One region of the Streptomyces sp. NPDC017056 genome, then DNA from elsewhere that is predicted to be linked to it. Evidence: riboswitches for the same ligand, from Rfam matches in the RefSeq annotation. Region 1 holds a riboswitch; each other region holds the start of a gene.
What was found. Region 1 has a riboswitch for thiamine pyrophosphate ahead of ACH4OW_RS27445 (thiamine ABC transporter substrate binding subunit). Riboswitches for the same ligand answer to the same signal wherever they lie in the genome.
Positions count from the first base shown of each region.

Region 1 (5,436 bases):
TGGTGACCCCGTTCGACAAGAGCGCGCTGCGCAACATCGAGCAGGCGATCCGGGACTCCGACCTGGGCGTCAACCCGAGCAATGACGGAAACATCATTCGTGTGAACTTCCCCGAGCTCACCGAGGAGCGCCGCCGGGAGTTCATCAAGGTCGCGAAGAACAAGGCCGAGGACTCGAAGATCTCGATCCGCAGCGTCCGGCGCAAGGCCAAGGAAACCCTCGACAAGCTCGTCAAGGACAAGGAGTCCGGCGAGGACGAGGTGCGCAGGGCGGAGAAGGAGCTCGACGACACCACCGCGAAGTACGTCGCGCAGGTGGACGAGCTGCTCAAGCACAAGGAATCCGAGCTCCTAGAGGTCTGATGAACGAGTCATCCTGGGGGGCCCCGCCTGGCGTCGGCCGAGCCGGTCAATGGGGACCACCCGACCAGGGGCCCGCCGGTTCGGCGGGTCCCGCGCACGACTGGGGCGGCGCGGCGCAGACTCGGCCCATGCCCATCGTGCCCGACGCAGGCGGACACCAGGACGACGACCGGAGCCCTCTGGACGACGACCGGGACCACCGGGACGACCGGGGGGCCGCTCGGCAGAGCGGTCCCCCGTTCCGCGACGAACAGCCGCAGGAGCCCATGCCCACCTCTTCGCCGGGACCCGACGGCTCACGGCACCCCGACAAGCCGCAGAAGAAGAGCGCGGGGCGCAACCTCCGGGCCGCCATAGGAGTCGGTGTCGGCCTCGGTGCCGTCATCCTGCTCTCGCTCTTCGTCTACAAGCCGCTCTTCGTCGGCGTCATAGTGATCGCGGTGGTCGTGGGCCTGTGGGAGCTGACGTCCCGGCTCTCCGAACGCAAGGACATCCGGGTACCGCTGGTCCCGCTCGCCCTCGGTGGCGCGGCGATGGTGGTCGCCGGCTACGTACGGGGCGCGGAGGGCGCGTGGGTGGCGATGGCGCTCACCGCGCTCGCCGCCCTGGTGTGGCGCATGACGGAGGCTCCGGAGAACTATCTGCGGGACGTCACGGCAGGCGTCTTCGCCGCGTTCTACGTGCCGTTCCTGGCGACGTTCGTGGCGATGATGCTCGCCGCCGACGACGGGCCGCAGCGCGTGCTGACGTTCCTGCTGCTGACGGTCGTCAGCGACACGGGCGCGTACGCGGTGGGCTGGCGCTTCGGCAAGAACAAGCTCGCGCCCCGCATCAGCCCCGGCAAGACCCGCGAGGGGCTGTTCGGCGCGGTGCTGTTCGCCATGGTCGCGGGCGCGCTCTGCATGCAGCTGATCATCACGGACGGCGTCTGGTGGCAGGGCCTGCTGCTCGGCATGGCGGTCGCGGCCAGCGCGACGCTCGGCGACCTCGGCGAGTCGATGATCAAGCGCGATCTCGGCATCAAGGACATGGGCACGCTGCTGCCCGGCCACGGCGGCATCATGGACCGCCTGGACTCGCTCCTGCCGACCGCCCCGGTCGTCTGGCTGCTGTACGTCATCTTCGTCGGCTCCGGCTGACCGGAGGTTCTCCGTACGTGTGAGGGGCTCGCCGCGCTGCGTGGCGGGCCCCTCACGCATAGGGAAAACCGCAGGTCAGGCCGGTTCGTCGAGGCGGCGATCGGTACCCCTTACGTCTGCGACACTGGAAGAACCATGCCTAAGCCCGGAGAACTCACTTTCGTCGCGCCGCGCGGAGCCAAGAAGCCGCCGCGGCACCTTGCCGATCTCACCCCCGCCGAGCGGCGCGAAGCCGTGGCCGCGGCCGGTGAGAAGCCGTTCCGCGCCAAGCAGCTGTCGCAGCACTACTTCGCCCGGTACGCGCACGACCCGGCGGAGTGGACGGACATCCCGGCCGCGGCGCGGGAGAAGCTGGCGACGGCGCTGCTGCCCGAGCTGATGAGTGTGGTGCGGCACATCTCCTGTGACGACGACACCACGCGCAAGACGCTGTGGAAGCTGCACGACGGCACCCTCGTGGAGTCGGTGCTGATGCGCTACCCGGACCGGGTCACGATGTGCATCTCGTCACAGGCCGGGTGCGGCATGAACTGCCCGTTCTGCGCGACGGGACAGGCCGGGCTGGACCGGAACCTGTCCACCGCCGAGATCGTTCATCAGATCGTCGACGGCATGCGGGCGCTGCGCGACGGTGAGGTGCCGGGCGGCCCGGCCCGGCTGTCCAACGTCGTCTTCATGGGCATGGGCGAGCCGCTGGCGAACTACAACCGGGTCGTGGGCGCGATCCGGCGGCTGACCGACCCCGAGCCCGACGGGGTGGGGCTGTCCCAGCGCGGCATCACCGTCTCCACGGTGGGCCTCGTCCCGGCGATGCTGCGGTTCGCGGACGAGGGGCTGAAATGCCGGCTCGCGGTGTCGCTGCACGCGCCCGACGACGAGCTGCGCGACACGCTCGTACCGGTCAACACGCGCTGGAAGGTGCGTGAGGTGCTGGACGCGGCCTGGGAGTACGCGGAGAAGTCCGGGCGGCGGATCTCGATCGAGTACGCCCTGATCCGGGACATCAACGACCAGGCGTGGCGCGGTGACCTGCTGGGCCGCCTGCTCAAGGGCAAGCGGGTCCATGTGAACCTGATCCCGCTGAATCCGACGCCCGGGTCGAAGTGGACGGCGTCCCGTCCCGAGGACGAGAAGGCGTTCGTGGAGGCCATCGCCGCGCACGGGGTGCCGGTGACCGTCCGCGACACGCGCGGGCAGGAGATCGACGGCGCCTGCGGGCAGCTCGCGGCCTCGGAGCGCTGACCGCCCGCTGGTACGGTGTGATCGAACAAATGCACATTCCGACAGGGGAGCGCCACAGCGCTGAGAGTGCGGCAGTGTCACGGACCGAGCGTCACGGACACGGGGTGCCGCAGACCCTTGAACCTCGCCCGGGTCATTCCGGGTAGGAAGTTCGGTCGTCACTCATGCTGTTGCGCCCCGCCCGGCCTTCCTCGCGAAGTGCCGGGTGGGGCCGCGTCTCTTCCTGGCCAGCCAGGAGGAATCCAGTGAGCACCACCAGAAGGATCACCGTCACCGCGCTGGCGGTCGCGGCCGGCATGACGGCGCTCGCCGCGTGCGGCTCGGGCGGCAGCGGCGGCAGTGCGGACCCGAAGACCGTGACGCTCGTCAGCCACGACTCCTTCAACGCCTCCAAGTCCGTCCTGGAGGAGTTCACCAAGCAGACCGGCTACAAGGTGAACGTGCTCAAGGGCGGTGACGCGGGCAAGGCCGTCAACCAGGCGATCCTGTCGAAGAACAACCCGCAGGGCGACGTCTTCTTCGGCATCGACAACACGCTGCTGTCGCGTGGCCTGAAGGAGGGCATCTTCAGCCCGTACGAGGCCAAGGGCCTGGCGAGCGTCCCGGGGGAACTCCAGCTCGACAAGGCGGAGCACCGGGTGACGCCGGTGGACTACGGCGACACCTGCGTCAACTACGACCGCGCCTACTTCGCCGAGCACAAGATCGCGCCGCCCGAGACGTTCGACGACCTGCTCAAGCCCGAGTACAAGGGCCTGCTGGTCACCGAGAACTCCGCCACGTCGTCGCCGGGGCTCGCCTTCCAGCTCGGCACCATCGCCAAGTACGGCGAGTCCGGCTGGCAGGACTACTGGAAGAAGCTCAAGGACAACGGCGTCGAGGTCGTGGACGGCTGGGAGCAGGCGTACAACGAGCGGTTCTCGGGCTCGGCAGCGGGCAAGGGCAAGGGGGACAAGCCCCTGGTGGTCTCGTACGCGTCGAGCCCGCCGGTGGAGGTGCTCGGCAAGAAGCCGGAGCCGAAGCAGGCGCCCACCGGCGTCGCGGCCGGCACCTGCTTCCGGCAGGTCGAGTTCGCGGGGCTGCTCAAGGGCGCCAAGAACGAGAAGGGCGGCAAGGCCCTGCTGGACTTCCTGCTGAGCAAGCGGTTCCAGGAGGACGTGCCGCTCCAGATGTTCGTCAACCCGGCGCGTACGGACGCGAAGGTGCCGGAGCTGTTCACCAAGTACGGCCAGAAGATCGACAAGCCGGAGACGGTGGCACCGGAGAAGATCGTCGCCAACCGCGAACAGTGGATCAAGCAGTGGTCCTCGCTCGTTCTGAAGTAACCGGCCCCGCGAAGCGGGCGCGGCGCTCACGGGGGACGGCGGTGCGGCTCGCCCTGATGGCCCTGCCGCTCGCCTTCTTCGCGCTCTTCTTCGCCTACCCGGTCGCCGCGATCGTCGGGCGCGGGCTCAAGGACGGCGGGCAGTGGCAGCTGGGCCGGGCCGGCGAGGTGCTGTCCGACCCGGACGTCCTGCACGTCCTGTGGTTCACGGTCTGGCAGGCGGCGGCCTCGACCGCGCTCACGCTGCTGCTCGCGCTCCCCGGCGCGTATGTCTTCGCGCGCTTCGACTTTCCCGGAAAGCAGGTGCTGCGGTCCGTGGTCGCGGTGCCGTTCGTCCTGCCGACGGTGGTGGTGGGCTCGGCGTTCCTGGCGCTGGTCGGGCGCGGCGGAGTGCTGGACGACCTGTGGGGCGTACGGCTGGACACCTCGGTGTGGGCGATCCTGCTGGCGCACGTGTTCTTCAACTACGCCGTGGTCGTGCGGACCGTATCCGGCCTCTGGGGGCAGCTCGACCCACGGCAGGAGGAAGCGGCCCGGGTGCTGGGCGCGTCGCGCTGGACCGCGTGGCGGCGGGTGACGCTGCCCGCGCTGGGACCGGCCGTCGCGGCCGCCGCCCTGATGGTCTTCCTCTTCACCTTCACCTCCTTCGGAGCGGTGCAGATCCTGGGCGGGCCGAGGTTTTCCACCCTGGAGGTGGAGATCTACCGGCAGACTGCCGACTTCCTGGACCTGCCGACCGCCGCCGTCCTCACGTTGCTCCAGTTCGCCGCCGTGCTGGTACTCCTGGCGCTGCACACCTGGACCGTACGGCGGCGGGAGTCCGCGCTCACGCTCGTCGACCCGGCGCAGACGGTGCGGCGGCCCCGTGGCGCCGGCCAGTGGGCGCTGCTGTGGGGGACGCTCGCCGTGATCGCGGTGCTGCTGGTGGCGCCCCTGGCGGTGCTAATCGAGCGGTCCTTCGCCGGTCCTGACGGGTACGGGTTCACGTTCTACCGGGCGCTGCAGTCCGCTGCCTCCATGGACAGCACCTTCGCCGTCGCCCCCCTGAACGCCTTGTGGAACTCGCTCGCCTACGGGGCGGCCGCCACGCTGATCGCCCTGGTGGTGGGCGGGCTGGCGGCGGCAGCGCTGACCAGGCGCGGCGGCAGGCTGGTGCGGGGATTCGACGCGTTGCTGATGTTGCCCCTCGGGGTGTCGGCCGTGACCGTCGGCTTCGGCTTCCTGATCACTCTCGACAAGCCGCCGCTCGATCTGCGGTCGTCCTGGTGGCTCGTACCGCTGGCGCAGGCGCTGGTCGGGGTGCCGTTCGTCGTACGGACCATGCTGCCCGTGCTGCGCGCGGTGGACGGCCGGCTGCGGGAGGCGGCGG
Region 1 covers NZ_JBIRPD010000016.1:111,241-116,676, reverse strand. Annotated here, with positions in the region: gene frr (ribosome recycling factor) at 1-362, shown strand, start outside; gene ACH4OW_RS27455 (phosphatidate cytidylyltransferase) at 362-1,501, shown strand; gene rlmN (23S rRNA (adenine(2503)-C(2))-methyltransferase RlmN) at 1,637-2,743, shown strand; TPP riboswitch at 2,777-2,910, shown strand; gene ACH4OW_RS27445 (thiamine ABC transporter substrate binding subunit) at 2,989-4,068, shown strand; gene ACH4OW_RS27440 (ABC transporter permease) at 4,110-5,436, shown strand, end outside.

Region 2 (5,436 bases), on a different contig from region 1:
CTCGGCCTCGGTGATCGCCCGGACGACGACGACCCGGCGGGCACCCGCTTCCAGCACCTGGTCCAGGTTGCCCGCGTCGATGCCGCCGATGGCGAACCACGGGCGCTCGGGCTGTCGCGCGGCCGCGTAACGCACCAGGTCGAGGCCGGGGGCGTGGCGGCCGGGCTTGGTCGGGGTCGGCCAGCACGGGCCGGTGCAGAAGTAGTCGACGCCGGGCTCGGCCAGCGCGGCGTCCACCTCGGACTCGGCGTGGGTGGAGCGGCCGATCAGCACGTCCGGGCCGAGGATCGCGCGGGCCGCGGGCACCGGCAGGTCGCCCTGGCCCAGGTGCAGCACGTCGGAGCCGATGGCGTGGGCGACGTCGGCGCGGTCGTTGACCGCCAGCAGCTTGCCGTGCCGGCGGCAGGCGTCCGCGAAGACCTCCAGGTGGGCCAGCTCCTCCCCCGCTTCCATGCCCTTGTCGCGCAGCTGCACGACGTCCACGCCCGACGCGAGCACCGCGTCCAGGAACTGCGCGAGGTCGCCCTGGCGCCTGCGGGCGTCCGTGCACAGGTAGAGGCGGGCGTCGGACAGGGCGTGACGTGCGGTGGTCATCGGCGGGTCCCCCCAGGTAGGCGGCGTACGGGCCGGGCCTTCCGGCCCGTACGCCCTAGTGGTGCGAAGACGGTCGCGGCCGCGGGTGCGAACGCGACGGCGAACGGCCGCGGACGCGCCCGAAGGCGCCCCCGCAGCCGTACGGGCTGCTAGACGGCGAGCGCCTGTGCCCGGCGCTTCACCTCCGTACCGCGATTCTCACGCAGGGCCTGGGCGGGGGTGCCGGGCAGGGTCTCGTCGGCGGTGAAGAGCCACTCCAGCATCTCCTCGTCGGTGAAGCCGTCGTCCCGCAGGAGCGTGAGCGTCCCGACGAGGCCCTTGACGACCTTGTCATCCTTGATGAAGTCGGCCGGCACGTGCAGGGCCCGGTTCTCGCCGCGGCGCACCGCGATCAGCTGGCCCTCCTTCACCAGCTGCCGCACACGCGTCACCTCAACGCCGATCATCTCGGCGATGTCGGGGAGGGTGAGCCAGGCGGGTACGAGTCCATCGATCTTTGCGTCAATCTCGGTCACAGGACAAGCCTGCCACCTCGCACTGACAGCCGGTAGCGGGGCATCGCCAAAGGGACGCCGCGCGGACCGCTCAGAGCACCGCCGACTTCAACGGCACCGAGGCGTCCGCCGCCTTGTGCCGGTCCAGTACCGCGCCCCGCTCGATGAGCTTGCGTCCCTGGGCGAGGTCGCGCGGCCGGCCGACCGCGAGCAGGGCGACGAGCACGCCCTCGCGCAGCCAGATCACCGACCAGGCCGCGCTCGCCGGATCGCCGCGCCAGACCGTCTCGTCCGCGCCCGCGTGGTGCCCGGCGTACTGCACGAAGCGGCCGAACTGCTCGGACCAGAAGTACGGGACCGGATCGTAGAGCGGGCCCTCCGCCTCGCCGCGGGCGATGGTGGCGGCGACCGTGCGCGGCCCCTGGAGGGCGTTGTCCCAGTGGTGGATCAGCAGCCGGCTGCCGTAGCGGGCGGACGGGAAGGAAGCGCAGTCGCCGACGGCGTACACGCGGGGGACGGAGGTGCGCAGCCGCTCGTCGGCCAGCACGGAGCGGTCCTCGGGCGACAGCGCGACGCCGGAGCCGGCCAGCCAGGAGGTGGCTGGCCTGGCGCCGATGCCGACGACGACCGCGTCGGCGGTCAGCGTCGTGCCGTCGGAGAGCGCCACCGCGCCGTCCGTGACGGCGGCGACCTTGGCACCGGTGCGCAGCCGGGCGCCGCAGTCCTCGTACCAGCCCGCCATGGGGGCGGCGACCTCTGCGGGCAGCGCCCCGGCCAGCGGCCGGTCGGCGGCCTCCACGACGGTCACCGGGCAGCCCGCCTCGCGTGCCGCGGTGGCGAACTCGGCGCCGATCCAGCCCGCGCCGACGACCACGATCTCGCGCTGCCCGGCCAGTACGGGCCGCAGCCGCTCGGCGTCGTCGAGGGTGCGCAGCACGTGGACGTCCGGCAGGCCGGCACTGCCGGGCAGGGTGACCGGTTCGGCGCCGGTGGCGATGACCAGGTGGTCGTACGGGAGCGGCCCGCCGTCGGTCTCGACGACCTGTGAGGCGGCGGCGAGCCCGGTGGCACGCCGGCCGAGGAGCAGGTCGATGCCGAGCGCCGCGAAGTCCACGTCGAAGGCGGACCCGTCGGCCTTGCCGAGCAGTACGGCCTTGGACAGCGGCGGGCGGTCGTACGGCGCGTGGGGCTCGTCGCCGACCAGGGTGATCACCCCGCGCCAGCCCTGTTCGCGCAGGGCGACGGCGGTCTGCACGCCGGCCATTCCGGCGCCCACGACGACGACCCGCCGGGTGCGCTCGGCGGCGCGCTGGAGGCTGTCGTCCTCCTGGCGCGTGCGGTCCGGGTCCTGGGGAGGCTGGGTCTGCTCGCTCACCCGGCCAACTCTAGGACGGCGCGTCTCGCGGGCCGCAGCACCGCGCGACGAGATCTCTGACACAACGTCACGGTCCGTCACCCACCGGTACCCGCGAGAACCGGCCACGGCCCGGGGTGCGGGCCCGGTGCTCTCTTACGGCGCGCCCGTGGCCCGTACTAGTGTGGCCGGTGAACGCACTCGCGGGAGCCCGGACGCACCGGGCTGAGAGGGAGGCTGCTGCGGCCTCCGACCGTACGAACCTGATCCGGGTCATGCCGGCGAAGGGAGGGGCTGGACACCCATGCATCCACCTGCACGGACCGCGGCACGTACCGCCGCACCCCATACGGGCAGGGCCGGGCCGCCCACACCACACGGGTCACCCGGCTCCGGCGGGCATCCGGACGTACTCGTCGTCGGCGGCGGCGTCATCGGGCTGGTCACCGCCTGGCGGGCGGCCCAGCGCGGGCTGCGCACCGCCGTCGCCGACCCCGCACCAGGCGGCGGCGCCGCCCAGGTCGCGGCCGGGATGCTGGCCGCCGTCACCGAGCTGCACTACGGCGAGCAGACGCTGCTCGGCCTCAACCTCGCCTCCGCCCGCCGCTACCCGGACTTCGCCGCCGAGCTGGCCGAGGCGGGCGGCCGGGACATCGGCTACCGCCCGTGCGGCACCCTGGCCGTCGCGCTGGACGCCGACGACCGCGCCTACCTGCGCGACCTCCACGCCCTCCAGCTCCGCAGCGGCCTGGACTCCACCTGGCTGACCGGGCGCGAATGCCGGCGCCTGGAGCCGATGCTCGCGCCGGGCGTGCGCGGCGGCCTGCGCGTGGACGGGGACCACCAGGTCGACCCGCGCCGGCTGGCGGCGGCGCTGCTCGCCGCCTGCGAGCGGGCCGGGGTCGCCTTCCACCGCACCACCGCCGAGCGGCTGACCGTCGAGCGGGGCCGCGCCACCGGCGCCGTGCTGGCCGGCGGCGGCCGTGTCACAGCGGGGCAGGTGGTGCTCGCCGCGGGCAGCCGCAGCGGGCGGCTGGCGGGCGTCCCGGACGGCGTGCTGCCGCCGGTGCGCCCGGTCAAGGGCCAGGTGCTGCGGCTGCGCATGCCGCAGGGGCTGCCCGGCGGCGTACCGTTCCTGTCCCGCACGGTGCGGGCCGTGGTGCGCGGCGGCCCGGTCTACCTCGTACCGCGCGAGAACGGCGAGCTGGTGCTCGGCGCCACCAGCGAGGAGCTGGGCTGGGACACCACGGTCACCGCCGGCGGGGTGTACGAGCTGCTGCGGGACGCCCACGAGCTGGTGCCCGGCATCACCGAACTGCCGCTGGTCGAGACCCGCGCCGGGCTGCGCCCCGGCTCGCCCGACAACGCGCCGCTGCTCGGCCCGACCGCGCTGCCCGGCCTGCTGGTGGCGACCGGCCACTACCGCAACGGCGTGCTCCTGACGCCCGTCACGGGCGACGCGATGGCGGCGGCGCTGACCGGCGGCCGGCTGCCGGAGGAGGCCAGGCCGTTCGCCCCCGACCGTTTCGCGCCGGAGCCGCCCGGCGCCGCGCCCCGCCCCGTGTCCGCCCCCGCCTCCCAGGAGCAGCCCGCATGACCGTCACCACACCCATCACCGTCTCCGTGAACGGTGAGCCCCGCGAGTTCCCCGGCGGGCTCACCCTCGACCGGCTCGTCGCCGGCCTCACCACGGCGCCCGGCGGCGTGGCAGCGGCCGTCAACGAAGCCGTGGTACCCCGCGGGCAGTGGCCCGCCACCCCGCTCGGCGACGGCGACCGCGTCGAGGTCCTCACCGCAGTCCAGGGAGGCTGATCCCCCGCCATGGCCGACGATCTGCTCACCATCGCCGACACCACCTTCGACTCCCGGCTGATCATGGGTACCGGCGGGGCGACCAGTCTCGACGTACTGGAGCGGGCGCTGCTCGCCTCCGGCACGGAGCTGACGACGGTCGCCATGCGCCGCCTGGACCCGACCGTGCAGGGCTCGGTGCTGTCCGTACTGGAACGGCACGGCATCCGGGTGCTGCCGAACACCGCGGGCTGCTTCACCGCGGGCGAGGCCGTCCTCACCGCCCGGCTGGCCCGTGAGGCGCTCGGCACGAACTGGATCAAGGTGGAGGTGGTCGCCGACGAGCGCACCCTGCTGCCGGACCCGGTCGAGCTGCTGGACGCCGCCGAGACCCTGGTGGACGACGGCTTCACCGTGCTGCCCTACACCAGCGACGACCCGGTGCTGGCCCGCAAGCTGGAGGACGTGGGCTGCGCCGCGATCCTGCCGCTGGGCTCCCCGATCGGGTCCGGGCTGGGCATCCGCAACCCGCACAACTTCCAGCTGATCACCGAGCGGGCCCGGGTGCCGGTGATCCTGGACGCGGGCGCGGGCACCGCCTCCGACGTGGCCCTGGCCATGGAGCTGGGCTGTGCGGGGGTGATGCTGGCCTCCGCGGTGACCCGGGCGCAGGAGCCCGTGCTGATGGCGGAGGCGATGCGGCACGCCGTCGAGGGCGGCCGGCTCGCGTTCCGTGCGGGGCGGATGCCGCGCCGCCACTACGCGGAGGCGTCCTCGCCCACGGAGGGCATGGCCGCGCTGGACCCGGAGCGGCCCGCCTTCTGACGCGCGGCGGGCGGCGCCGCCCCAGGTGGCGCCGCCCGGCCCGGCCGAAAGGGACATCCGGCGCGACTCGCCCACGCCGGGTCATGCGGCCTGTCACTGTTCGGCTTCAGTACGGCCCGGGGGCCGGGCAGGGCGTCGGAGCCCCGCCCGGCGGCTCGTAGACTCGTCTGCCGTGGATACGACCCTTCAGGACCCCCTGGTCGGGCAGCTGCTCGACGGCCGCTACCAGGTGCAGGCGCGCATCGCCGCCGGCGGCATGGCCACGGTCTACCGGGCCGTGGACACCCGGCTGGACCGGGTGCTCGCCCTGAAGGTGATGCACCCGGCGCTCGCCGCGGACACGGCGTTCGTCGACCGCTTCATCCGCGAGGCCAAGTC
Region 2 covers NZ_JBIRPD010000001.1:56,855-62,290, forward strand. Annotated here, with positions in the region: gene thiE (thiamine phosphate synthase) at 1-594, opposite strand, end outside; gene ACH4OW_RS00235 (Rv2175c family DNA-binding protein) at 744-1,109, opposite strand; gene ACH4OW_RS00240 (NAD(P)/FAD-dependent oxidoreductase) at 1,180-2,463, opposite strand; TPP riboswitch at 2,636-2,749, shown strand; gene thiO (glycine oxidase ThiO) at 2,747-4,039, shown strand; gene thiS (sulfur carrier protein ThiS) at 4,036-4,254, shown strand; gene ACH4OW_RS00255 (thiazole synthase) at 4,264-5,058, shown strand; gene pknB (Stk1 family PASTA domain-containing Ser/Thr kinase) at 5,231-5,436, shown strand, end outside.
Region 2: another riboswitch for thiamine pyrophosphate. It lies ahead of thiO (glycine oxidase ThiO); the one in region 1 lies ahead of ACH4OW_RS27445 (thiamine ABC transporter substrate binding subunit).

Region 3 (5,436 bases), on a different contig from region 1:
TCGTCGCCATGGCGAGCCTGGTCTACGCGGCCTGGCGCAACGGCTCGACGTCGCTGCGCGCCCCACGTACCGGCGACGGCCTGGGCGCCCGGGCCCGGGAGGTGGACCTCGCCCGGGACGCCTGGCGGCAGGCGCTCCTGCAACGCGGCATCGTGCCGTTCCTGCGCGAGGCGCTGGCCGACCCGGCGACCGTCAACGGCCGCGGCACGGCCCGGTACGTACCGCGCCGCGGCGTGGACGGCGGCCGTATCCCGAGTCTGGGCTTCACCAGCCCGGATTTCACCAGCCCGGACGGCGGCCCGCCCGCCGCTCCCCGACCCCGCTTCACCAGCCCGGACTTCACCAGCCCCGACTACGGTGGCCCCGACCACCATCCCGAGTAGCGCCCACGCACCACCGCACCCGCACCGCGGGGGCAACGGCACCGGGCCCCCGCGGCGTCCCGCCGGTACAGGTACCGACGGGACGGAGCCGGGCCCGGAGCCGCACGGCGTACGCGCGGCTCCGGGCCCGGATCCAACGTGCGGAAAGGTCACTCCGCGATCGGCAGGTACACCCGGTTCCCCGCCGCCGCGAACTCCCGCGACTTCTCCGCCATGCCCGCCTCCGCTTCCGCGCCGACCGCCAGGTCGCCGCCGTGTTCGCGGCGGATGTCCTGGGAGATCTTCATGGAGCAGAACTTCGGGCCGCACATGGAGCAGAAGTGCGCCGTCTTCGCCGGTTCCGCCGGCAGCGTCTCGTCGTGGAAGGCGCGGGCCGTGTCCGGGTCGAGGGCCAGGTTGAACTGGTCCTCCCAGCGGAACTCGAAGCGCGCGTCGGACAGCGCGTCGTCCCAGTCCTGGGCGCCCGGGTGGCCCTTGGCGAGGTCCGCCGCGTGCGCCGCGATCTTGTACGTGATGACACCGGTCTTGACGTCGTCCCGGTCCGGCAGGCCCAGGTGCTCCTTGGGCGTCACGTAGCAGAGCATCGCCGTGCCCCACCAAGCGATCATCGCCGCGCCGATCCCGGAGGTGATGTGGTCGTACGCGGGGGCGACGTCGGTGGTCAGCGGGCCGAGCGTGTAGAACGGCGCCTCTTCGCAGATCTCCTGCTGGAGGTCGATGTTCTCCTTGATCTTGTGCATCGGGACGTGTCCCGGGCCCTCGATCATCGTCTGCACGCCGTGCCGCTTGGCGATCGCGTTCAGCTCGCCGAGCGTGCGCAGCTCCGCGAACTGCGCCTCGTCGTTGGCGTCCGCGATGGAGCCGGGGCGCAGGCCGTCGCCGAGGGAGTACGTGACGTCGTAGGAGGCGAGGATCTCGCAGAGTTCCTCGAAGTGGGTGTAGAGGAACGACTCCTTGTGGTGGGCCAGGCACCACGCCGCCATGATCGAGCCGCCGCGCGAGACGATGCCGGTCTTGCGGCGGGCCGTGAGGGGGACGTAGCGCAGCAGGACGCCGGCGTGGACGGTCATGTAGTCCACGCCCTGTTCGGCCTGCTCGATGACCGTGTCCTTGTAGATGTCCCAGGTCAGTTCCTCGGCCTTGCCGTCCACCTTCTCCAGTGCCTGGTAGAGGGGGACGGTGCCGATGGGGACGGGGGAGTTGCGCAGTACCCACTCGCGGGTGGTGTGGATGTTGCGGCCGGTGGACAGGTCCATGACCGTGTCGGCGCCCCAGCGGGTCGCCCAGGTCATCTTCTCCACCTCCTCCTCGATGGAGGAGGTGACGGCGGAGTTGCCGATGTTCGCGTTGACCTTCACCAGGAAGTTCTTGCCGATGATCATCGGCTCGATCTCCGGGTGGTTGACGTTGGCGGGCAGTACGGCCCGGCCGGCCGCGATCTCGTCCCGTACGAACTCCGGAGTGACGTTCTCGCGGATCGCGACGTACTCCATCTCCGCCGTGACCTCGCCCCGGCGCGCGTACGCGAGTTGGGTGACCGCAGCGCCGCCCCGGCCACGGCGCGGCTGCCGGGGGCGTCCAGGGAAGACCGCGTCGAGGTTCTTCAGGCCGCCGCGCGGCGAGGTGTGCTTGAGGCCGTCGTCCTCGGGCCTGGGTGGCCTGCCCGCGTACTCCTCGGTATCTCCTCGGCTGATGATCCAGTTCTCCCGCAGCGGCGCCAGGCCGCGGCGGACGTCGGTTTCGATGTTGGGGTCGGTGTACGGCCCTGACGTGTCGTAGAGCGTCACGTCCTTGCCGTTGGTGAGGTGCACACGCCGGACCGGGACTTTCAGGTCGGGCCGCGATCCGGTGAGGTAGCCCTTGTGCCAGCCGATCTCCTTGGCGGAGCCCTGGCCGTTTTCGGGCGTGCGTGCATCCTGCAGAGTCATGAAGACCCACTCCCTACGCCGGCATTACCCGGTAACAGGTTCGGCGGTCGACGCAGCAAGTCCGTGACGGCGTTTCCGGCTTCGGCCGGACGTTCCGTACGGGGGTCAGCGCCCTCTCAGCCCGGTGCTCCGAGCTCCCGCGATTGCAAAGGTGACACCACGGTAGCGGCCGATATGGCGCGGTGACCAGGGGGCCCTGCCAGTTCTTGCGATGATCGGGCGGTGACCAGCAACGAGCCACCGCACTCCGCGCACCACCACGCTTCCGGTCCGGCGCACGGTCCCGACGGCGATCGCGCGCAGCCGCCGCCCCCCTCAGGACACGGGCACGGGCACGGCCATGGCCACGGGCACGGCCCCGCGGCCCCGGTCTCCCGGCACCTGCGCAAGGTCATCGCGGCAGTGCTGATCCCGTTTGCCGCCGCCGTCCTGGCCGGGCTGGTCGTGCTGTGGCCGGGTGGCGCACCCGGCCACAAGCCGACCGGCGTCGGCTTCGACCAGCCCACCGAGAAGGCGAAGGTGGCCAAGGTCGAGGAGGTCGACTGCGCGGACGTCCATGCCCAGCAGCCGACGCCGCAGGAGCAGTCCGGCCCCTCGGACACGCGGCAGGCAACGCACTGCGAGCGGGCGGTCATCGAGGTGACCACCGGCAAGGACACGGGCCGGCGGTTCGAGGCGATCGTGACGCCCGACGCCACCCGCCACTACACGGTCGGCCAGGGCGTCGTGGTCGCCTACTCGCCCAAGGCCCCCAAGGACCTCCAGTACTCGGTCACGGACGTCGACCGGACCTTCCCGATGTGGGTACTCGCCGCGGTCTTCGCGCTGGCGGTGGTCGTGGTCGGCCGGCTGCGCGGGGTGCTGGCGCTGGTCGCGCTCGTCGTGAGCTTCGGTGTGCTGACGCTGTTCATCCTGCCCGCCGTCCTCCAGGGGTCGGACCCGCTGGTGGTCGCCGTCGTCGGAGGCAGCGCGATCATGCTGGTCGCGCTGTACATGTGCCACGGGCTGACGGCCCGTACGTCCGTGGCCGTGCTCGGCACGCTCGCGTCACTGCTGCTGATCGGCCTGCTCGGCTCGCTCTTCATCGGGTGGGCGATGCTGACCGGCAACACCGACGACCAGACCGGGCTGGTGCACGGCCTGTACCCCGACATCGAGATCCGCGGCCTGCTGCTGGCGGGCATCATCATCGGGTCGCTGGGCGTACTGGACGATGTGACGGTCACCCAGACCGCGGCGGTCTGGGAGTTGAAGGAGGCCGATCCGTCGGCGAGCCGCCGCAAGCTCTACGGAGCGGCGATGCGGATCGGGCGCGATCACATCGCGTCCGTCGTCAACACGCTCGTCCTCGCTTACGCGGGTGCGGCACTGCCCCTGCTTTTGCTGTTCTCGATCGCACAGAGCAGTGTCGGCACCGTCGCCACGAGCGAGGTGGTCGCGGAGGAGGTCGTCCGCACGCTGGTGGGCAGCATCGGGCTGGTCGCGTCCGTACCGCTGACGACGCTGCTGGCCGTGCTGGTCGTCTCGGCGGACCGGGACGCGGGGCGGCCGACGGGCCGGGGTGCGCGGCGGACGGCGGGTGGGGGAACGGGCCGGGGCGCCGGGGGCCGGGGCGCCAAACGGGTCGGTGCGGGTCAGGGTCCGGACCCGGACGGCGGTACGGGCCGGCAGCCGGTGCTCGGCGGCCGCGGCAGGCGGCGGCGCGCACGCTGATCCGGGGGCGGTACCCGTCACTCCGCGTCACATATCACCGCCTCGCCTCCACTCGGGTCCCGCGACTTCACCCCGCCTTCTGTGCCTCGGAAAGAATCCGGTCCAATGTCGATTCGAGCGTGTCGCACACCTCTTCCTCCCCGATCGGCACCAATCGGTCCGTGCGGTCCAAGAAGGCCACCAGCGGCGGGGCGCCGGCGCGGAACAACGCCCGTTCGTCCGCCACCTGTAGGCCGATGAAGACATCGCTGAGATGTTCGGAGGAGGACGGCTCGATGCGCACGTCACCCTCGCCGGACGGCTTGCTCAGCCCGTCCAGCAACAGCTCCCGGCTGAACGCCCAGGTCACGGGCACATCGCCGGGAAGGTCGAAGGTGAAGCTGACCGCATAGGGGTCCGCGCGGTCGAAGTACAGCTCCACCGGGATACGGAAAGCGAGCTCCTCTGAAACGAGGAAGCTCATGATCACTTCTGCCTGAACTGTGTCGGTCATCAACCTCTGCCCCGTACTTGGTCGGAGATGGCCAGGAATCGTCCCTCTTGGCCCCATTGACGCCATCGTCTGTCACGTGCAAGCGGATCACAAGGAGTGATTTTTCAGATACTGATGGAGAAAGCGGGTGTCGCGCGCATCGCCTCCGCCATCCTGAGTAGTCGGCCGGTAACGCAGTGTAGGCGTTGAGTGACGCTCACGGGAAGGGAAACCGCCATGGTCGCGGCCGCCGGACCGACCTGTATCGGGAGCGCCGAGCATACTGTGCCGAAGGCATATTCCGGTTGCACATAGGCGAATTGGGCGCGCCGGACGGCATTCAGGCGGTGCGGCGGGCCTGCGGCCAGGCCGCCCTCGGACCGTGCGGAGTCGGCGTCAGCGGTTGCACCGGGTGACGGGCCCAAGTGCTCCTTCCCGGCCTCCTCGTCGGGCCGCGCCAGCAGGCAAGGATGAATTCACCGTTCACCATTGCCAACATCAACCCCCGGGCCGGTCACCGGGACAGGGCGGCCGGCCGAAAGGACCGTCCCGGGGGCGCAGCCCGGCCGGCGAAATGCGGAACGCCCCGCTCCTGAGAGGAGCGGGGCGTCGGAAGGCGGGCCGCGATCGTCCGACCGGGCCGGACCGGGCCGTGACCGTCAGCCCAGGCCCGGTGCCCGGCGTGGCAGCCGGCAGCTCACCAGTCGCCGCGCGAGGACGAGGACGACGAGCCCGTGAGCCTGCGCACCAGGTAGACCACACCGGCGATCAGCGCCACCGCTATCAGCACCTTGAAGAGCAGGCCGATCAGGAACCCGACCGCACTGGCGATCAGGCTGCCGAACACCACCAGGAGGACGACGGGCACCGCGACCCACGTCACCCACCACGGAAGTCCTGCGAACGTCCCCTTGCCGGCCATTGCTCTGCCCTGCTTTCT
Region 3 covers NZ_JBIRPD010000003.1:361,752-367,187, reverse strand. Annotated here, with positions in the region: gene ACH4OW_RS07385 (hypothetical protein) at 1-383, shown strand, start outside; gene thiC (phosphomethylpyrimidine synthase ThiC) at 533-2,311, opposite strand; TPP riboswitch at 2,305-2,462, opposite strand; gene ACH4OW_RS07375 (YibE/F family protein) at 2,534-4,024, shown strand; gene ACH4OW_RS07370 (SsgA family sporulation/cell division regulator) at 4,092-4,517, opposite strand; gene ACH4OW_RS07365 (DUF5326 family protein) at 5,194-5,418, opposite strand.
Region 3: another riboswitch for thiamine pyrophosphate. It lies ahead of thiC (phosphomethylpyrimidine synthase ThiC); the one in region 1 lies ahead of ACH4OW_RS27445 (thiamine ABC transporter substrate binding subunit).